DNA from 3 places in the Methylobacterium sp. CM6244 genome. Region 1 is predicted to be linked to each of the others. Evidence: predicted binding sites of a transcription regulator. Region 1 holds the regulator's gene; each other region holds the start of a gene.
What was found. Region 1 encodes LexA, which represses DNA repair genes until DNA is damaged. Its sites were predicted from a motif close to TGTTCNNNNTGTGTTCNG; they were not measured.
Positions count from the first base shown of each region.

Region 2: the regulator LexA is predicted to act here: its motif matches at 1,413-1,430, upstream of ACYQML_RS09550 (DUF3072 domain-containing protein).
Region 3: the regulator LexA is predicted to act here: its motif matches at 966-983, upstream of ACYQML_RS02205 (putative DNA modification/repair radical SAM protein).

Region 1 covers NZ_CM139247.1:2,395,411-2,397,672, forward strand. Annotated here, with positions in the region: gene ACYQML_RS11070 (ComEC/Rec2 family competence protein) at 1-728, shown strand, start outside; gene lexA (transcriptional repressor LexA) at 722-1,459, opposite strand; gene ACYQML_RS11080 (GntR family transcriptional regulator) at 1,826-2,262, opposite strand, start outside.
Region 2 covers NZ_CM139247.1:2,060,065-2,062,326, forward strand. Annotated here, with positions in the region: gene ACYQML_RS09540 (glutathione S-transferase family protein) at 1-621, opposite strand, end outside; gene ACYQML_RS09545 (TetR/AcrR family transcriptional regulator) at 727-1,290, shown strand; gene ACYQML_RS09550 (DUF3072 domain-containing protein) at 1,441-1,686, shown strand; gene ACYQML_RS09555 (Flp family type IVb pilin) at 2,028-2,262, shown strand, end outside.
Region 3 covers NZ_CM139247.1:472,008-474,269, reverse strand. Annotated here, with positions in the region: gene ACYQML_RS02205 (putative DNA modification/repair radical SAM protein) at 1-948, opposite strand, end outside; gene ACYQML_RS02200 (RecX family transcriptional regulator) at 1,254-1,877, opposite strand; gene ACYQML_RS02195 (TAXI family TRAP transporter solute-binding subunit) at 1,967-2,262, shown strand, end outside.

The DNA.
Region 1 (2,262 bases):
CCGGCTGGATCAGCGGGTTCGGACACGCCACGCTCGTCGTCCCGGCCTATGGCAGCACGGCACTCTGCCTGCTTGCTCTCGCTCTGCTCCTGCTGACACTTCCCGTCTCGAGCTTACGCTGGATCGGCCTTGCTCCGGCCGCTCTCGGTGTCGTGCTCGCTACCATGCCGCCGCGTTACGACGTCTACATCGACCGTGAGGGTGGCGGTGCAGCCTTCCGCGACGGGGACGGCCGATTGAGCATTCTCGGCAGCCCGCCGGCCTTCGTCCTCGAACAATGGCTCAAGGCGGATGGCGATTCGCGGAAAGTCGCCGCCGTCGCAGCCTCGCCGAGAAGCCGATGCGATACCGTCGGATGCGTCGTCGAGTTAGGACCGGGTCGGATCGTCGCCCTCGTCAAGGACAAGCGGGCCTTCGCGGAGGATTGCGAACGGGCGAGTGTGATCATCGCCCGCCGTGACGCTCCCAAAGACTGCCGGGCCGGCTTCGTCATCGATCGCGCATACCTAGCCCTACGCGGCGCCACCGCCATCCGTTTCGGCCCTGAAGGACCGCAGGTCACGTCCGCCCACCAACCTCATTCTCGTCCGCCATGGCGGCGGGCGGTCGCTGTCGTCACGCCGTCCCCTTCGCCTCCGAAGGAATCGGGACCAAGTCCGAAACCCATAGAACCCGAGGGCGACGACGGCGATCCGTCATCCGAAACGCAGTCGGACGGGCTTCAGTAACGACGGACCAGGCTGACGAGCCGCCCCTGGATCTGAACACGATCCGGACCCAGAACCCTCGTCTCGTAGGCTGGGTTTGCCGCTTCCAGAGCGATGGAGGAACCGCGGCGACGCAGGCGCTTCAATGTGGCCTCTTCATCGTCAATGAGGGCAACGATGATGTCGCCCGTATTCGCAGTGTCCTGCTTCTTGATCACGACAAGATCACCATCGAGGATACCCGCTTCGATCATCGAATCGCCACGGACCTCCAGCGCGTAATGTTCGCCGCCGGCCAGGAAGTCCGGTGATAGCGTCACGGAATGGCTCTGGTTCTGTATGGCGGAGATCGGCGTGCCGGCCGCGATCCGTCCCATGACCGGGATTGTGATCGACCTTCCGCTCTCGTCCTGGGCCTGGGTCGTTGGCTGGCGCAGGGACGGCATCGCCTTGGACCGACCGCCTTCGACGACGCTCGGCGTGAAGCGGCGAACTTCACCGGCGGGAGCGGGCTTCGACGCCGGTGCACCGGTCAGGCTCTCAGGCATCCGGATCACTTCGATCGCCCTGGCGCGATTCGGCAAACGACGCAGAAATCCGCGCTCTTCGAGGGCCGTGATCAACCGGTGGATCCCCGACTTCGATTTGAGATCGAGGGCGTCCTTCATCTCGTCGAAGGAGGGCGGGACACCACTCTCCTGCATCCGTTGTTGGATGAATTGGAGAAGATCCAGCTGCTTACGCGTCAACATACAGATCACTCTTCCACTGAAGCCAATGGCCGCGACTAACGCCGCTGAAACAAAACACGAACACGGTAGACGTTCCGCAAGTGTTCTGCAAGGGTTCCGTTAACCCGGTGGTAGAGTTTGTTCCTGAGGTGCAATGTTCCGCTCAAGCGGCCTTACCGCGGGCCGGCTTGGCGTCCGCCGGTATCACCCGCCGGGCCCTTCAATCATCCGAAGGGGCTTCGTGCCGCGGGGGCTTACCCCGCCACTGTATGGCGGGCCTTCGCGGTGTCCGGCGGAGCCGCGCGCCCAGTCCCCGCCGATGACTTAGTCGGTCACCGACGGCCGGGGAGCCATGCGATATGGCGGGTACTCTGGCGGCAGCGTCGATCAGTCGAGATAGTCACCATATTTCTCGACATGGCTGGCGAGGCCGAGGCCGTGCTCGCGCACGAGGCGTTCCGCCAGATCTGCATCGCGCGCTTCCAATGCCTTGATGATCGCCACGTGTTCCTTGATCGAGTTGGCCGCGCGTTCCCCCTGACGCAGCGCGGTGTTGCGAATACCGCGGACATGCATCAGCAGGTTGCTGGTGATGTCTTTGATCACGTCGCACTGGCCGAGCGAAATGATCTTCTGGTGGAAGCGAATGTTGGCTTCCGAATACTCGTCGAGATGATCCGACGGGCGTCCTTCATAGAATTCTGGAAAGTGCTCACGCAGGCAGAGAAGTTGTTCGTCGGTGGCACGCTCGCAGGCGAGGCGCGCAGCCATGCTCTCCAAGGCAGACCAAGCCTGGATCATGCTGACAATTTCTTTCTTCGACT
Region 2 (2,262 bases), 340 kb from region 1:
ACGATCGGCGACCTTGCCGCGCCAGTCGTGAAGGGCGGTGAGTTCCGGGGCGATCGGCAGGCCGACGATCTCGGCGAACATCAGCCCGGCGAACAAGGTGATGTCCGGCATCGAGAAGCCCTCTCCGGCGAGAAAGGGCTGCTTCGCCAGCAGATCGTTGAAATAGGGCATGTTGGCGACGGCATAGGCGCCGCGCCGCTGCCCCCATTCTTTGGCCCCGCTCCAATCCGGCATCCGCCATGGCCGCAGCGCGCCGCCGAGGCCGGGGGTGCCGTAATGGAAATAATCGTCGACGGCATCGATCAGCATCATCTCGGCGCGCCGCTGCATCATGTGGATGACGCCTTTGTCACGCGGTGTCGTACCCGTGAGGGTCGGATGGCCGTCCAGGTTGTCGAGATATTCCGTGATCGCCGTGGATTCGGTGATGATCGTCCCGTCATCGAGTTCGAGGACCGGGACCTTCCCGATCGGGTTCATCGCCAGGAAGCCAGGCTGCTTCTGCTCGGCGGCGATGAGGTCGATACTGACGAACTCGACCCTTTCCTCCAGTCCCTTCTCGGCGAGGACGATGCGGATTCGTGCGGGGTGGGGACCCGCCTCCCGGTCGTAGATTCTCATGGGCAACGCTCTCTATCTGCCAGTTGGTAGATACACCATGCAGGTCGATGACGACACGTCAACGTCTACCTGCCAATCGATAGAATGCAGGTGTAGAAGCGGAGGATGAGCGAGAGCACCCGGGAACTGATCCTGAACGCCGCAAGGCTGACCGCGCAGGCACGCGGCTATGGCGGCCTGAACTTCCGTGATCTCGCGGAGGAGGTGGGAATCAAGGCGGCGAGCATCCACTATTATTTCCCCGGCAAGGCTGCCCTGGGGGCGGCGGTGGCGCGGCGCTACCGGGAAGATGCGTTCGCTGCCCTGGAGGCCCTATCGGACGCATGTCCGGATCCGGTCGCCTGTCTGCGGCGCTACCCCGACACGTTCCGCACGGCGCTCCAGAACGACAACCGAATGTGCCTCGGCAGCATGATGGCCGCCGAGCACGACGACCTGCCGGACGACGTGAAGACGGAGGTGCGAGCTTTCGCCGAGGTGAACGTGGCCTGGATCGGCAGACAGCTGACCGCCGCATCCCCGGTCACCGCCGAGACCGCCACGTCGAGAGCCTGGGCCATCTTCGCGGCCATCGCCGGCGCGCAACTTCTGGCGAGAGGCCGGTCGGATCTCTCCGTCTACGATGCGGCGATCGACACCTACCGTCAGGCGGGACTTCTGCCGGGCTAGCGGGGCACCAACGATATGGCCGCCGGTTGCCGGAACGAAGGATCGTGGCGGAGTGAGGCTTACACCCCGCATCCCGGGGATGGTCAGGGTTCGGAACTCATCGGCGACCGCCTCGTTATGGAGAGAACAATTCAGGAACGAGGTCGAGCGATGACGAAGAAGCAGGCGACGGACGAGAACGAGAACCCGAAGACGGCGGGTGGCGATGCATCGAACCGGATCAAGGATCCGAGCGAGTGGACCACGGGCGACGAGCCGATGACCGGCGCGCAGGCTTCCTATCTCAAGACCCTGTCGGAGGAGGCGAAATCACCCGACTCGTTCGAGCCGGATCTGGACAAGGCCGAGGCCTCCAAACGGATCGACGCGCTGCGCAAGGAATCCGGAAAAGCTTGATGGACGGCAGCCCCGGTCGCGGACTTGCGGCACGCGTTTTCGATAGGGCGAGACCCGATCCGCCTTGTCTTGCATAACGATGTCTGGCGCGCCTTTGGCTCGGCCCTTCGGGGCCGGGCGACACCGGTGACGCGGAATGACGATGTGAGCGGTGAAAGCGCTGGGCCGTCGCTGCCGGATCGCGGGACATCGAACCGGGTGTCGAGCCCCTGGTCGCGTTGGTGGAGGGGCACGTACCCATTGGAAGTCCCACGGCGTTTCGCCGGTATTTGGTTAAACCGTCGGCAATGATTTCCGTCGTAGGAAGGCGGGCGCTGCTTCTTCAGGGATCGCCTCGCTCGATGACGATTTCTGAAAAAAACGATGTGACATCTGCGGTCGCCAAGCCGATCTCGTCCTCGGATGGCCCTTCGTCCCGTCTTTCACGAAGCGCTTCGCGGTTCGCCCGAGATACAAGCGGGACGTCCGCGATCGAATATGCGCTGATTGCCAGCGTTATCGTCCTGGGGATCGTCACGGCGCTGCTGAATTACACCAACCGGGTCCGCGAGCTTTACGAGTCTGTCGCGCAGGCTT
Region 3 (2,262 bases), 1.9 Mb from region 1:
CCGGTGCTTCAGGGCCCAGGCCAGTTTCGGGTCGATGTCGAGAGAAAACATCCCGTCTTCGGCGGCATCCGCCACGTCGTCGGCGGAGAAATCGTAATACCGGATCAGCCAATCGGCTTGGTAAAGCCGGTGCTCGCGCTGAAGCGGCGGGGATTTCAGCGGCAGGATGGCGGAGCCGTCGGGGATCGGGCTGAAGGCCGAGTAATAGACCCGCTTCAGGTTGAACGAACCGTAGAGAAGGGCGCTCTTGCGGATCAGCGCCTCGTCGGTGGTGGTGTCCGCGCCGACGATGACCTGCGTCGACTGGCCGGCGGGCGAGAACCGGCGCTTCTCCGCCTTCGCCTCGGTGATCCGCGCGCCGATCTGCTTCATCGCGTTCTGGATGACCGGGCCGTTCTTCTCCGGCGCCAGCCGGTGCAGGCTGGCATCGGTGGGGAGTTCGAGGTTGATCGAGAGCCGGTCGGCATAGAGCCCCGCCTCCTCCACCAGCCACGGGCTCGCCTCCGGGATCGATTTCAGGTGGATATAGCCGCGAAAGCCGTGGTCGCGCCTAAGGGACTTGGCCACCCGCGTCAGCAATTCCATCGTGTGGTCGGGCGACTTGATGATGCCCGAGGAGAGGAACAGACCCTCGATATAGTTGCGCTTGTAGAACTCCACCGTGAGGGTCACGACCTCCTCGACGGTGAATTTGGCGCGAGCGACGTTAGAGGAGCGCCGGTTCACGCAATACGCGCAATCGAACAGGCAGTAATTGGTCAGCAGGATCTTCAGGAGCGAGATGCAGCGTCCGTCCGGCGTGTAGGCGTGGCAGATGCCGGCCCCGGTGGTCGAGCCGAGTTCGCCCTTGCCCGCCACCCGTTTGGGTGCCCCCGACGAGGAGCAGGACGCATCGTATTTCGCGGCATCGGCCAGGATGCGCAGCTTCTTGGCGAGGGTCTCGTCCATGACAGGGACATGCGCGTCGTTCGTGTTTCGTTCAAGTTTTTGTCGGGCTGGGTCGGAAATGCCGCAGGGTGCTGTCCCCTCTCCCCGCCGGGCGGGGAGAGGGCCGCATGGACCTTGTCGTCCATGCGGCGAGCGGAGGCGAAAGCCGAAGCGGGGGTGAGGGGGTGAATCCGGATGAGGCTTGTACGGCTCGGCCCCTCACCTTCGGCTGCCGCCTCGCTTCATGCCCCGACGAGGGGGCATGAAGCCCTCTCCCCGCACGCGAGGAGAGGGGAAGAACGGCTCGGCTGACGGAGATACCTCCATCACCGGTCGAGCCCGTCCTCCGCATTCACCTCCTCGTCGACGATCGTCTTCGCCAATCCGTACGAGAACCCGGCCCGCGCCATCGAGGCGAGATCCTTGTCGCGGTGGGCGGCACGGAGGTCGGGGCGGCGGAACGGGCCGAGGCGGCGGCGCTTGGCATAGGCGCGGGCCGCCACCTCTTCCGCATTGGTGCCTTCCTCCTCGCCCCGGTCGCGCTCGGTCTCCAGGGTTTCGGCGATCAGCGTCCGGTCGACCCCCTTGGCGGCGAGCTTGGCCGCGAGGCCGCGGGCGGAGGTCCCGCGCCGGCGCAGGGTCGCGGCCCGCGCGGCGGTGAACCGGGCATCGTCCACGAGGCCGGAGGAACGGGCGCGCTCCACGATGGCGGCAATGGTTTCGGCGAAGGCGGCCGGGTCTTCGTCCCGGAGCCGGCACCTCTTGGCGACCCGGCGCTCCAAGGTCTGGCGCAGCATCGCCACGGAGGCGCTGTAGCGCTCCAGATAGTGCAGGGCGACGCGCTCCAGATACGCCGCCGTGACCGGCGGCGTAGGTTTTGCCCCGCGGGGCGTAGCTTTTGCCTCACGAGAGGGCCCAGGCCGTCCCGCTGCAACGTTTCGAGCGTTCATCGGTTCATCACGCTTCGGACAGGTTTCAGGATCATGTCGCGCATCGTCTCGACCGTGAACCGGTTTCCTGTCTTACCCCGAGAGGACGCATGCATGTCATGCCGGCATTCCTCCTGAAGCGCGAGTGGCTCCTGGTCGCGCTCGGCCTCGGCTTCGCCGTCCTGGCGGCCGCCGTGGTCTACCTGTCGCGCCCGACCGTTCTCACGGTGGCGGTCGGTCCTCGCGATGGGGCCGAGGCGCAATTGCTCGAAACCTACGCCCAGGCCTTGAGCCGGGCACGGGAGGACGTGCGCCTCAACGTGCGGACCTATGACGACGTGCGCGACAGCGCCGCGGCGCTCCAGGCGGGTCGCGCCGACCTCGCCGTGGTCCGACCCGACGTGTT